Regions from separate parts of the Duganella sp. 3397 genome, predicted to be linked through region 3. Evidence: predicted binding sites of a transcription regulator. Region 3 holds the regulator's gene; each other region holds the start of a gene.

Region 1 (4,182 bases), on a different contig from region 3:
AAGCCGCGTGACAAGGCAAACCAGACCAGGGCCAGCACGATGGGCAGGATGATGAATTGCGGCAGGATCACGCCCTTGATGATCTCGTTGGCCAGCTGGGCGCGCTTTTCCAGGGTTTCCGCCACCTGCACCAGCGCCAGCGGCGGGTGCGGCGAGGGCGCGCCATCGCTGGGTTCCACGCGGATATGGATGTAGGCCACGCGCACCGGGGTGCCGTGCATGATGTCGTTGCGAAAGCGTACGCTGCCGGCGCGGGCCTGGTCTTCCTCGGGATCGCTGCCGGGATGGGGCAGGTCGCGGTCGCCATCGATGGCGTCGCCGCTGGGGCCCTGGACCTGGAAATAGATGTTATCGACATCGTCGGCGCGCAGGATGTCGCGCGCAGCCCCGGACAGTCCATGAATCAGCTTGCCATCGACCGAGCGCACCTGTTGCGCCAGTACCGTCACGCTGTCTTCGAGCGCATGGTCGAACGGCTGATTGGCGATCGACTTGGCCACCAGGTAGGTGATCGCGATGCTCATCGGCCACAGCAGCAGCAAGGGCGCCAGCATCCAGTCGAGGATCTCGCCGAACAGCGAGCGTTGCATGCTCTCGTCGGGCTCGACCGCAGGCGGCTGGTATTCTGGAGCCTCGTCTGCCGCCTGATCGCTCACTTGACGGCGTCCCCGACTTCCACGGCTGCGGCCTTAGCTTCGGTGTATTTTTCCAGGCAATAGCCGAGACCGCGCACGGTGACGATGCGCACGCCGCCCACCTCGATCTTTTTACGCAACCGGTGCACATACACTTCGATGGCGTTGTTGCTCACTTCTTCACCCCATTCGCACAGGTGATCGACCAGTTGCTCCTTGGAGACCAGCCGGCCGGTCCGGGCCAATAGAATTTCCAGCAGGCCCAGTTCGCGCGCGGACAGGTCCAGCATCTGCTCGTTGATATAGGCGCTGCGGCCCACCTGGTCATACGACAGCGGACCGTGCTTGATGACGGTGGCGCCGCCGCCGGCGCCGCGGCGGGTGAGGGCGCGCACCCGCGCTTCCAGTTCCGAGAGCGCGAACGGCTTGGCCATGTAATCGTCGGCGCCCAGGTCGAGGCCGTTGACACGCTGCTCGATCGAGTCGGCAGCGGTGAGGATCAGCACCGGCAACAGCGAGCCGCGCGAACGCAGCCGGCGCAGCACTTCCAGGCCGGACAGCTTGGGCAAACCCAGGTCGAGGATCAAGAGGTCGAATTCCTGGGTGGAGAGGGCGGTGTCGGCCTCCTGGCCGTTGCGCACGCAATCGATGGCGTAGCCGGACTGGCGCAGCGAGCGGGTGAGCCCGTCGGCGAGAACGCCATCATCTTCGGCTAATAAAATACGCATGTGGATACTCCGGGTGCACTGGGGCAAAGGCTCAAGCCGGTATTGTGTTGGATTTTTTGCTTGCTGGCGAATTTTTGCACCGGCCGGGGCTGGCAACAAAATTAATCGACATTTCAATCAAATCGCGCTTGCGCTTATCACTGTTTTTTTATACAGTACTACCTGTACCGACAAATTGTCACCACCAACTGGTTGAAAGCACATTATGGACGATAAAAAAGCTGTAGTACCCGCATCCGAGAAAGCCAAGGCGCTGGCCGCCGCGCTGGCACAGATTGAGAAGCAGTTCGGCAAAGGTTCCGTCATGCGCATGGATGCCAGTGCGCCGATCGAAGAAGTACAGGTCGTGTCCACCGGTTCGCTGGGCCTGGACGTGGCGCTGGGCGTGGGTGGCCTGCCGCGCGGCCGCGTGGTGGAAATCTACGGCCCTGAATCCTCGGGTAAAACCACGCTTACCTTGCAAACCATCGCGGAAATGCAAAAACTGGGCGGCACCTGCGCGTTCATCGACGCCGAGCACGCGCTGGACGTCACCTACGCGCAAAAGCTGGGTGTCAACCTGAGCGACCTGCTGATCTCGCAGCCGGACACCGGCGAACAGGCACTGGAAATCTGCGACGCCCTGGTGCGTTCCGGTTCCGTGGACATGGTCGTGATCGACTCCGTGGCTGCATTGACGCCACGCGCCGAGATCGAAGGCGACATGGGCGACTCGCTGCCAGGTCTGCAGGCACGCTTGATGTCGCAGGCACTGCGCAAGCTCACCGGCTCGATCAACCGCACCAACACCCTGGTCATCTTCATCAACCAGATCCGCATGAAGATCGGCGTGATGTTCGGCAGCCCGGAGACCACCACCGGTGGTAACGCACTGAAGTTCTACGCGTCCGTGCGCCTCGACATCCGCCGCACCGGCTCGATCAAGTCCGGCGACGAGGTGATCGGTAACGAAACCAAGGTCAAGGTCGTCAAGAACAAGATCGCGCCACCGTTCAAGGAAGCGCACTTCGACATCCTGTACGGCGCAGGCACCTCGCGCGAAGGCGAAATCCTCGACCTGGGCGTGGAAGCGAAGATCGTCGAGAAGTCCGGTTCGTGGTACAGCTACAACGGCGAGCGCGTCGGCCAGGGCAAGGACAATGCCCGCATCTTCCTGCAAGAGCGCCCGCAACTGGCGTGGGAAATCGAAAACCGCGTGCGTGAATCGCTGGGCGTTCGTTCACTGCCACCGCTGGCCGCTGAAAAGCCGGAAACCGTGGTCAAGCTCAAGCCTGCCAAGGGCGAAGCTGACGCTGCGTAAGTTCATGGAGGCGGGTTGGCCGTTTTATCACGTCGGCCTTTAACGCAAAGCGCCCGCGCCCTGATACCTGTCACCCTCGCGTACGCGGGGATCCATAGAACGCACGCTCAGTATGGATCCCCGCTTTCGCGGGGATGACGGTTCTCCGGCTAACGGTGCGGTGTCTGTATTTCATAGCATCCGTACACTCGCCTCAAAGTCCAGAGGTCCCACCATGCCCCGTCCCCCCCTCAGCCTCAAAGGCCGCGCCCTGCGCTACCTCTCCCAGCGCGAACACAGCCGTCTCGAACTGTCGCGCAAACTCTCGCGTTACGCCGAAGACACCGACGACGTCGACGCCTTGCTCGACCTGCTCGAAAAGAACAACTGGCTGTCGCAGGAACGTTTTTCCGAATCGCTGATCCACCGTCGTTCTGCCCGTTTCGGCAATGCCCGCATCATGGCCGAGCTGCAAAGCCACGGCGTGCAGGGCGAGGCGCTGCAAGGATTCAAGGAAAGCCTGGCCGACACCGAGACCGCGCGCTGTTGCGAGATATGGGAACGCAAGTTCGGCGAGGTCGCCACCGATCCCGAGCAACGCAACAAGCAAATGCGCTTCCTGCTGCAACGCGGCTTCTCCCAGCGCGCCATCCGCACCGCCATGAAGGGCACTGCCGATTTCGACCAGTGATTGCCGATATTTAGTTGGTGAATACCTATGAATACCCTCGTCACCGCCAACGGTTTACGGCCAGATGGCGTTTGACACGTATCAACTCGGTCTGGTGTGTGCTACACTTTTACGGTTTTTGCAGCACCGTGGGTGCGGTGGTTGTCCGTAGAAGCTACGGATACATAGGCTGCTAACTAAAATTCATGCCGCGCAAGCGGTATTCATCTTATGTCATTGTCGATTCCTGTTTCTCGTCGTGCGTTCCGCACGCGCGCGATCGCCGCCTCAGCGTGTACACGCCATGGTGGACCACCCCCCTCATTGCACCCCCCGATTTGCCTTGCCGCTGGCTTCAATAGCGACCGGGCCATAGTTTTACCCAAGCACCACACTATTCCGCAGTCTTAATCGATTTTTACACATCAGCATCAGAAGGGAAGCCAGCATGAAGATCCATGAGTATCAAGGCAAAGAAATCCTCCGGAAATACGGAGTGACGGTACCACGCGGTATTCCGTGCCTGTCCGTCGACGAGGCAGTGAAAGCTGCTGAAACCTTGGGCGGCCCGGTCTGGGTTGTAAAAGCACAAATCCACGCCGGTGGCCGTGGTAAAGGCGGCGGCGTCAAGGTCGCAAAATCGCTGGAACAAGTCAAAGAATACGCCGAGCAAATCCTGGGCATGCAGCTGATCACGCACCAGACCGGTCCAGAAGGCCAAAAAGTACGTCGCCTGCTGATCGAAGAAGGCGCGGACATCAAGAAAGAACTGTACGTATCGCTGGTCACCGACCGCGTATCGCAGCGCGTTGTCCTGATGGCCTCGTCGGAAGGCGGCATGGACATCGAAGAAGTGGCTGAATCGCATCC
Region 2 (4,182 bases), on a different contig from region 3:
GCGGCCATTTCACCAGCTGGATCGACGGTCCTTTCAATCCCGCCGTGTTCGGCCACGACATCGGCATTACCCACGATGGCTGGCTGGCCGAAACCGTGGTGCTGCCGGCCGCCGCCGTACTCCCGGTGCCCGCCGCGCTGGCCGACGAGGACGTGGCCGGCCTGGCATCGGCCGGCCTGACCGCGTGGAACGCGCTGGTCGAAGTGTGCCGCGTCAAACCCGGCGAACTGGTGCTGTGCCTGGGCACGGGCGGCGTGGCGTTGGCCGCCCTGAAACTTGCCAAGGTGCTCGGCGCGCGCGTGGCCATCACCTCGTCGAGCAATGCCAAGCTGGTGATCGCGCGCGAGCTGGGCGCCGACATCACCATCAATTACCGTACCCATCCGCAATGGGCCGCCGAGCTGATGGCGCAAACCGGCGGCGCTGGGGCCGACATCGTGATCGAAACCGGCGGCCAGGACACGCTCGGGCACTCGATCGCCGCGACCGCCGTCAACGGCCGCATCGTGATTATCGGCGTGACGCCGGGCCAGCAGCCGGCGGTGCCCGACTACGTCAGTTTCATCACCCGCAACATCACCATCCGCGGCATTGCCAACGGCAGCCGGGCCATGATGAGCGACCTGCTGCGGGCCGTGGCCGCCAACCGCATCACAACGACCGTGAGCAAGACCTTCGGCTTTGCCGAAGCGCCCGAGGCCTATGCCTATTACGCGGCCGCCAACCATGTCGGCAAGGTGATGATCAGGTTCTGACATCGCAGTCGGTCAGAACAGGTCGAGCTGCCCGCCGTTGAGCGCCTTGGCGCGCCCACCCAGCGGCGGCACCACCAGCGGCCGCACGAATTGCGTGGCATCCATGGTGTGAAAGCGGCTGCCCTTCCCGGTCAGGCCCAGCCGCTCGGCGGCGATGGTGAAGCGCTGCCTGATCAGGTCGGCCCACACGCCCTCACCCTTCATGCGGGTGGCGAAGTTGCTGTCGTAGTCTTTGCCGCCGCGCATGTCGCGCACGCGGTTCATCACGCGCCGGGCGCGGTCGGGAAAGTGCGCTTCGAGCCACTGGTGGAACAGCGGCGCCACCTCCCACGGCAGGCGCAGCACCGTGTAGTGCGCCGAGACGGCGCCGGCGTCCTTGACCGCCGCCAGCAGGCGCTCGATCTCCGGCTCCGTCACGAACGGGATGATCGGTGCGACGCTCACGGCCACGGGAATGCCGGCGTCGGTGAGCGTGCGGATGGTGCGCACGCGGCGGGCCGGAGCGGCCGCGCGTGGCTCCAGCGTGCGGGCGATGGCCGGGTCGAGCGTGGTGAGCGTGATCGCCACACCGGCCAGGCGCTGCGCCGCCATTGGCGCCAGGATGTCGATATCGCGCTCGATCAGCGCCGACTTGGTGATCAGCCCCACCGGGTGGTGGCACTCTTGCAGCACTTCGAGCACGCGGCGCGTGAGCTTGCGCTCGCGCTCGCACGGCTGGTAGGCATCGGTATTGACGCCGAGCGCGATCGATTCCGGCACATAGCCGGACTTGGCCAGTTCGCGGCGCAGCATATCGGGTGCGTTGACCTTGGCAAAAATCTTGCTCTCGAAGTCCATGCCCGGCGACAGGCCCAGGTAGCTGTGCGTGGGGCGCGCAAAACAATAAATGCAGCCATGCTCGCAACCACGATACGGATTGAGCGAGACACCGAACGGCAAGTCCGGCGAGGCATTGCGGCTGAGGATGGACTTGCAGACCTCGTCGATGACCTGGGTTTTCCATGCGGTGGCCTCCTCTTCTTCGCGTTGCCAGCCGTCGTCGTACGCCTCGCGCGCGTGGACCTCGAACCGGCCCTGCAGATTGGACACGGCGCCACGCCCCTTGTGCGCCTTGAGCGACTGCGGCGGCAGCATCACTTGCGACTGGTTGTTATCGTCATGGGTTTCATCTTGGGACATATCCGGCCTTGATACTGTATATATAGACAGTATTCTAGGCCTGCACCTCCGCCTTATCAAGCGCTAAATCTGGCGTGCGCACCCGGGCCACTTTGGCGCCCCTGCCCGAACTGGTATCATGCAGGGCTTCCGGGGGCCAGGCCCCCGCGCGCCTTGCGCGACTCCAACCAATACACGCCGGAACGCCGCCTCATGCGGCGCGCCGGCACACTCACCGCGAGCAATTGATGAACACACCAAACCAACCGCTGCCGTCTTTTTTCAGCCGAATTTCGATCGCCATCGGCGCCTTTTTCCGCGCCATTTCCGATGCTGAATACGCCGCCCGCCTGACCCGCATGGACGACGCGCCCGCCCCGGTCGCCGCCCCGACGCCGGTGCCGGTTCCAGTTCCTACCCCGGTGCCGGTGCCGGTACCGACGCCACTGCCGGTTCCAACGCCGGTGCCGGTGCCAACGCCAGTACCCGTGCCGACGCCGGTGCCAGTCACTACCCCGCCACCGCCGCCGGTCACCCTGCGCGTGGCCACGCCCGACGCCGCCCTGCAGTTGCTCAGCCTGTTCCAGCGTGAGGCGCGCCTGATCGACTTCACCCAGGAAAACCTGTCTGCCTATTCCGACGCCGACATCGGCGCCGCTGCCCGCGTGGTGCACGAAGGTTGCAGCAAGGTGCTGCGCGAACACTTCACCATCGAAGCCGTGCGCAGCGAAGCCGAAGGCAGCCGCGTGGTGCTGGAACAGGGGTTTGATGCCGCCGCCGTGCGCCTGACCGGCAACGTGGTCGGCCAGGCGCCGTTCCGTGGCACGCTCAGCCATCGCGGCTGGCGCTCGACCGACGTGCGCCTGCCGAAGCTGGCCGAAGCGCACGACGCCGCCATCCTGGCCCCGGCGGAGGTGGAACTGTGAGCGATCCACGTTACGCCATCGGCATCGACCTGGGCACCACCCACAGCGCCCTGTCCTATGTGAACCTGCAAGCGAGCGACGGCGAAAAGACCGCGCACGGCGTGCTGGCGATTCCCCAGCTGACCGCGCCAGGCACGGTGGAAGACCTGCCGCTGCTGCCGTCGTTCCTGTACCTGCCGCACGCCGACGAACTGGCGCCCGGAGAAAACAAGCTGCCCTGGCAGCAGAGCGACGCCGAGCTATCCGGCGTGGCTGGCGTAACCGGCGAAATGGCGCGCAGCCGTGGCGCCACCACGCCGATCCGACTGGTTTCCAGCGCCAAGAGCTGGTTGAGCCATCCCGGCGTGGACCGCCGCTCGGCCCTGCTGCCGGCCGACGCGCCGGAAGAAGTCACGCGCGTGTCGCCATTGGCGGCGTCCACCCGCTACCTGGCCCACCTGCGCCAGGCGTGGGAGCAGGCGCACCCTGAAGCGCCGTTCAACGAGCAGGCGATCACCGTCACCATTCCCGCCTCGTTCGACCCGGGCGCGCGCGAACTGACGGCCGAAGCGGCGCGTGCCGCCGGCTACCAGAACCTCACGCTGCTGGAAGAACCGCAAGCGGCCCTGTACAGCTGGATCCAGGGCAGCGAAGGCCGCTGGCGCAAGGAAGTCAAACCGGGCGAAATCATCCTGGTGGTGGACGTGGGCGGCGGCACCAGCGACTTTTCGCTGATCGCCGTGCTCGAACGCGACGGCGTGCTCGAACCGCACCGCATCGCCGTCGGCGACCACATCCTGCTGGGCGGCGACAATATGGACCTGGCGCTGGCGCACCTGGTCGCGCGCAAGCTGGCCGCCAGCGGCACCCAGCTCGATGCGTGGCAGATGCGCGCTCTAACCTACGGCAGCCGCACCGCCAAGGAAAGGCTGCTGGCCGACGCCAGCATCGAGACCTGGCCGATCGTGGTGCCAAGCCGTGGCTCGAAACTGATCGGCGGTTCGATCCGCACCGAACTCACCCGGCTTGAGGTGACCACGTTCATCCTCGACGGCTTCTTCCCGACGGTTGAGGCATCGAGCCGACCGGCCGTGCGCCAGCGCGCAGGCCTGACCCAACTGGGTCTGCCATACGCGCAGGACGCCGGCGTCACGCGCCACCTGGCCGCGTTCCTGGCGCGCCAGGTGGGCGCCACCAGCGAGCTCGAAGGCTATAGCGGCCAGCAAAAGCTTGATGCTACCTTCCTCCATCCGACTGCTGTGCTGTTCAACGGCGGCGTGTTCAAGTCCGAGCTGCTGGCCCAGCGCATCATGGCCACCCTCAACGACTGGCTGTACATGGAAGGCGCGGAGCCTGCCCGCATG
Region 3 (4,182 bases):
GGCGCCGTGCGCAAGAGCCTGTTCTACTACGACCCCGCTGCTTTCCCCGGCTACTACGCTGCCGCGACCAACTGGAAAACCTGGACCTCGTGGTCGAAAAAGGACGCGGGCGACCTGGGCCGCGCCTACAACTATCCGCACGTGGCCATCGGCCACTGGGTGCTGTACCGGCTGGCGCGCAATCACGTGGGCCTGGTCACGGCGCACGACTGGCGCTGGTATCTGCAGCACGCCTACCAGACCACGGTGGCGATGATGCGCGACGCCCCCGAATACACGCGGTTCGGCCTGATGGAAGGCGACGTCTTCCTCGACATCCTGACCGACCTGCAACACGAGGGCATGACGGTCGAAGCGGCCGACATGCGGCGCATGATGCAGCAACGCGCCGACCACTGGCGTACCCTCGCCTTCCCGTTCGGCAGCGAAATGGCGTGGGACTCCACCGGCCAGGCCGAGGTGTACGCCTGGATGCGCCATTTCGGCTACCAGCGGCAAGCCGACATTACGCGCGAAGTGATACTCGGCTACGATCCGGCCATGCCCAGCTGGGCCTACAACGGCAATGCCCGCCGCTACTGGGACTTCCTGTACGGCGGCAAGACCGCGCGCATCGAGCGCCAGGTGCACCACTACGGCTCGACCTTGAACGCGGTGCCGCTGTTCGACGCCTACCGCGCCAATCCGGCCGACTTGCACTTGCTGCGCGTGGCCTACGGCGGCCTGCTGGGCGGCATCACCAATATCGACCGCGACGGCTTCGGCTCGGCCGCCTTCCACGCCTGGCCCGACATGATGCGCTGGGATGCCTACAGCGGCGACTACGGCATGGGCTTCTACGGCCACGCCATTGCCAGCGCCAGTTACGTGCTCAAGGATCCGACCTTCGGCTGGCTGGCGTTTGGCGCCAACCTCGACGAGCAGGCCGACGGCCTGATTCGCATCGTGCCGCGCGACAGCGCCCGCACCCGCCTGTTCGTGGCGCCGGCGCGCGCCTGGATCACGCTCGAAGCCGGCAAGATCGACAGCGCCACCTACGATCCGCGCAGCGGCGCCATCACACTGGAGCTGGCGGCGGCAAGCGTGCAAACGCCCGCTGCGCGGCTGCGGGTGGAAAGTCCCAGGCAGTTGAAGGCCGGTGAATTGTTAATTGAGCGCGGCAGTTACGTGGTGCCATTGGCCAAAACTGCCCGGCGCGTCGTGCTGGAGCCGCTCTGAGACGGGCCTGTAACAACTTTTTTCACATTATTTCGCCTGATGCAAGAAATTCTCTTGCATTGGCGCGCATACTGTACAAAAATACAGACTGTCTATATACACAGCCTACTGACCCCATGATCAAGCTCACCGCACGCCAGGAACAAATTCTCAATCTGATCAAGGACGCCATCGAAAACACCGGCTTCCCGCCCACGCGCGCCGAGATCGCCAACGAGCTGGGCTTCAAGTCGGCCAACGCCGCCGAAGAGCACTTGCAGGCGCTGGCGCGCAAGGGCGCGATCGAAATCGCGGCCGGCACGTCGCGCGGCATCCGCCTGCTCGGTGTGCATGCGGAGCCGGCCGCCGCCAGGATTCCACCTTCGTTGATGATGTCGCTGCCGCTGATCGGCCGCGTGGCTGCCGGTTCGCCCATCCTGGCGCAGGAAAACCTGGAGGCGAGCTACAGCGTGGATCCGGCCATGTTCTCGGCCAAGCCCGACTACCTGCTCAAGGTGCGCGGCGAATCGATGCGCGACGCCGGCATCATGGACGGCGACCTGCTGGCGGTGAAAAAGATCGACAGCGCCAAGAATGGCCAGATCGTGGTGGCGCGCATCGGCAACGAAGTGACGGTCAAGCGCTACCGCAAGACCGGCTCGCTGGTGGAGCTGCTGCCGGAAAACCCGGAGTTCAAGATCATCAAGGTCGATCCGGAGGCGGACGAGTTTGCGCTCGAAGGCCTGGCAGTAGGCTTGATGCGTACCTGGCACTAAAAAACAAGGACCGCCGCGGCGGTCCTTTTTGTTTTCAGCATCCTTCCAGGGCGCAGCTGAAGTCTTCCAGCAGGTCGTCCTCATCCTCGATGCCGACCGACACCCGTATCAGCGACTCCGCAATCCCCATCGACGCGCGCCGCTCGGCGCCCATCTCGTAGAAGATCGTGTGCGCCACCGGGATGATCAGGGTGCGCGTGTCGCCGAGGTTCGATGCCGGAATCGCCAGTTTCAGGCGATTGAGGAAATCGAAGCAGTCGATGCCGTCCTTCAGTTCAAAACTCAGCAGCGAACCATGCTTGCGGAACAGCTCGGAGCTGATGCCATGCTGCGGATGCGAGGCCAGGCCCGGGTAGTACACCGCCGCCACGCGCTCGTCCGATTCCAGCAGCCTGGCCAGCGCCAGCGCGTTGCTGCTGGTGCGCTCCATGCGCAGCGCCAGGGTTTCGGCGCCCACCGCGATATGGTGCGCGGCCTCTGGCGCCAATGACGCACCGAAGTCGCGCAGCGCCTTGGCGCGGATTTGCGCCAGGCCCCATTGCAGCGGCTGCGCCTTTTTATAGTTCTCGTAGATGTTCGGGAACCGGGTCCAGTCATAGGCGCCGGTATCGGTGATGCTGCCACCCAAAGCGTTGCCGTGGCCGCCGATCGACTTGGTCAGTGCATTGACCACCAGGCCGGCGCCGACCGACTTGGGCCGGAACAAATACGGCGTGGTCATGGTGTTATCGACCACGTACAGGATGCCGCGCGCCTGGCACAGTTCGCCAATACGCTTGAGGTCGGCCACCTGCGTGCGCGGGTTGGCGATGGTTTCCACGAACACCACGCGGGTGTTGTCGGTGATGGCCGCCGCCACGTTGGCGACGTCGGTGGCATCGACGAACGACACGCCCACGCCCTGCGCCATGGTGGTTTGCCACAGGCTGTTGGTATTACCGAACAAGAACGACGACGACACCACGTGGTCGCCGGTACGCAGCAGCGCCTGGAACACGGCGCCGATCGCGCCCATGCCGGTGGCGAAGCAGATCGTGCCCACGCCCTGCTCCATCTGGTTGACCTTGTCTTCCAGCGCGGCGATGGTCGGGTTGCCCTGGCGGCCGTAGCGAAAGCCCGGCTCCTTGCCCTGGAATACCGATGCTAGCTGGCGCGCATCGGCGTAGCCGAAAGCCACCGAGGTGTGGATCGGCTTGTGCAGCGATCCGTGCTCGATGCCCTTCTGGCGGTCGTTGTGCAGGATGGTGGTGGTGAAGCCGTAGTTTTTCTTGTCGGTCATGGTCTGCCCAATTCAAACCCGCACCGCCACAACCGGGGTCGGACCCCTGCTGGGTCAGACCCCATGACGTGGGTGTGCGGGGTAAAACGTCATCAGCCTTCGTTGGCCAGGTTCAGGTTCAGCTGCGAGCGGCCTGCGTCTTCCGGCTTGGCGGCCTTGGTCGGGTTGTTGCGCTCGTTTTCCAGCTTGTCCAGGTACTCGCGGCTGACGTCGCCGGTGATGTAGACGCCGTCGAAGCACGACGCCTCGAAGCTGGTCAGCTCCGGGTTGACGTCGGAAATGGCCTGCTTGAGCGCTTCGATGTCCTGGTACACCAGGGCGTCGGCGGTGATCTCGCGGCACACTTCTTCCACCGTGCGGCCGTGGGCGATCAGCTCGTCGCGGGTCGGCATGTCGATGCCGTACACGTTCGGGTAGATCACCGGTGGCGCAGCCGAAGCGAAGATCACTTTCTTGGCGCCGGAGTCGCGCGCCATTTGCACAATCTCGCGGCTGGTGGTGCCGCGCACGATGGAGTCGTCCACCAGCAGCACCACTTTGTCCTTGAACTCGTCCGGAATCGCGTTGAGCTTCTGGCGCACCGATTTTTTACGTGCAGCCTGGCCGGGCATGATGAAGGTACGGCCGATGTAGCGGTTCTTGATGAAGCCTTCGCGGTATTCCTTGCCCAGCGCCAGCGCCAGCTGGATCGCTGCCGGACGCGACGAATCAGGAATCGGCATGACCACGTCGATATCGTCAGCCAGGCCTTCGCGCTGGATTTTCTTGGCCAGGTATTCGCCCATTTTCAGGCGCGTGCTGTACACCGAAGCGCCGTCGATGACCGAGTCGGGGCGGGCCAGGTACACGAATTCGAACACGCACGGGTTGAGCGACGGGTTGTCGGCGCACTGGCGCGTGTGCAGCTGCTTGTCGTTGTCGATGAACACG

Evidence for each region. The regulator LexA, encoded in region 3, represses DNA repair genes until DNA is damaged. The targets are predictions, from matches to a motif close to ACTGTATNNNNATACAGT.
Region 1: recA (recombinase RecA) is a predicted target of LexA. The motif match lies at 1,503-1,520, and genes of this name have one in related genera.
Region 2: J2X54_RS11675 (PA0069 family radical SAM protein) is a predicted target of LexA. The motif match lies at 1,948-1,965, and genes of this name have one in related genera.

Annotation. Positions count from the first base shown of each region.
Region 1 is NZ_JAVDVB010000004.1:143,164-147,345, forward strand. It holds gene J2X54_RS13390 (sensor histidine kinase N-terminal domain-containing protein) at 1-656, opposite strand, end outside; gene J2X54_RS13395 (response regulator transcription factor) at 653-1,363, opposite strand; gene recA (recombinase RecA) at 1,569-2,663, shown strand; gene recX (recombination regulator RecX) at 2,878-3,333, shown strand; gene sucC (ADP-forming succinate--CoA ligase subunit beta) at 3,761-4,182, shown strand, end outside.
Region 2 is NZ_JAVDVB010000003.1:651,210-655,391, forward strand. It holds gene J2X54_RS11670 (NAD(P)-dependent alcohol dehydrogenase) at 1-755, shown strand, start outside; gene J2X54_RS11675 (PA0069 family radical SAM protein) at 768-1,934, opposite strand; gene J2X54_RS11680 (DUF2760 domain-containing protein) at 2,162-2,839, shown strand; gene J2X54_RS11685 (Hsp70 family protein) at 2,836-4,182, shown strand, end outside.
Region 3 is NZ_JAVDVB010000010.1:109,023-113,204, reverse strand. It holds gene J2X54_RS24355 (DUF5695 domain-containing protein) at 1-1,218, shown strand, start outside; gene lexA (transcriptional repressor LexA) at 1,335-1,973, shown strand; gene J2X54_RS24345 (cystathionine gamma-synthase family protein) at 2,008-3,252, opposite strand; gene purF (amidophosphoribosyltransferase) at 3,345-4,182, opposite strand, start outside.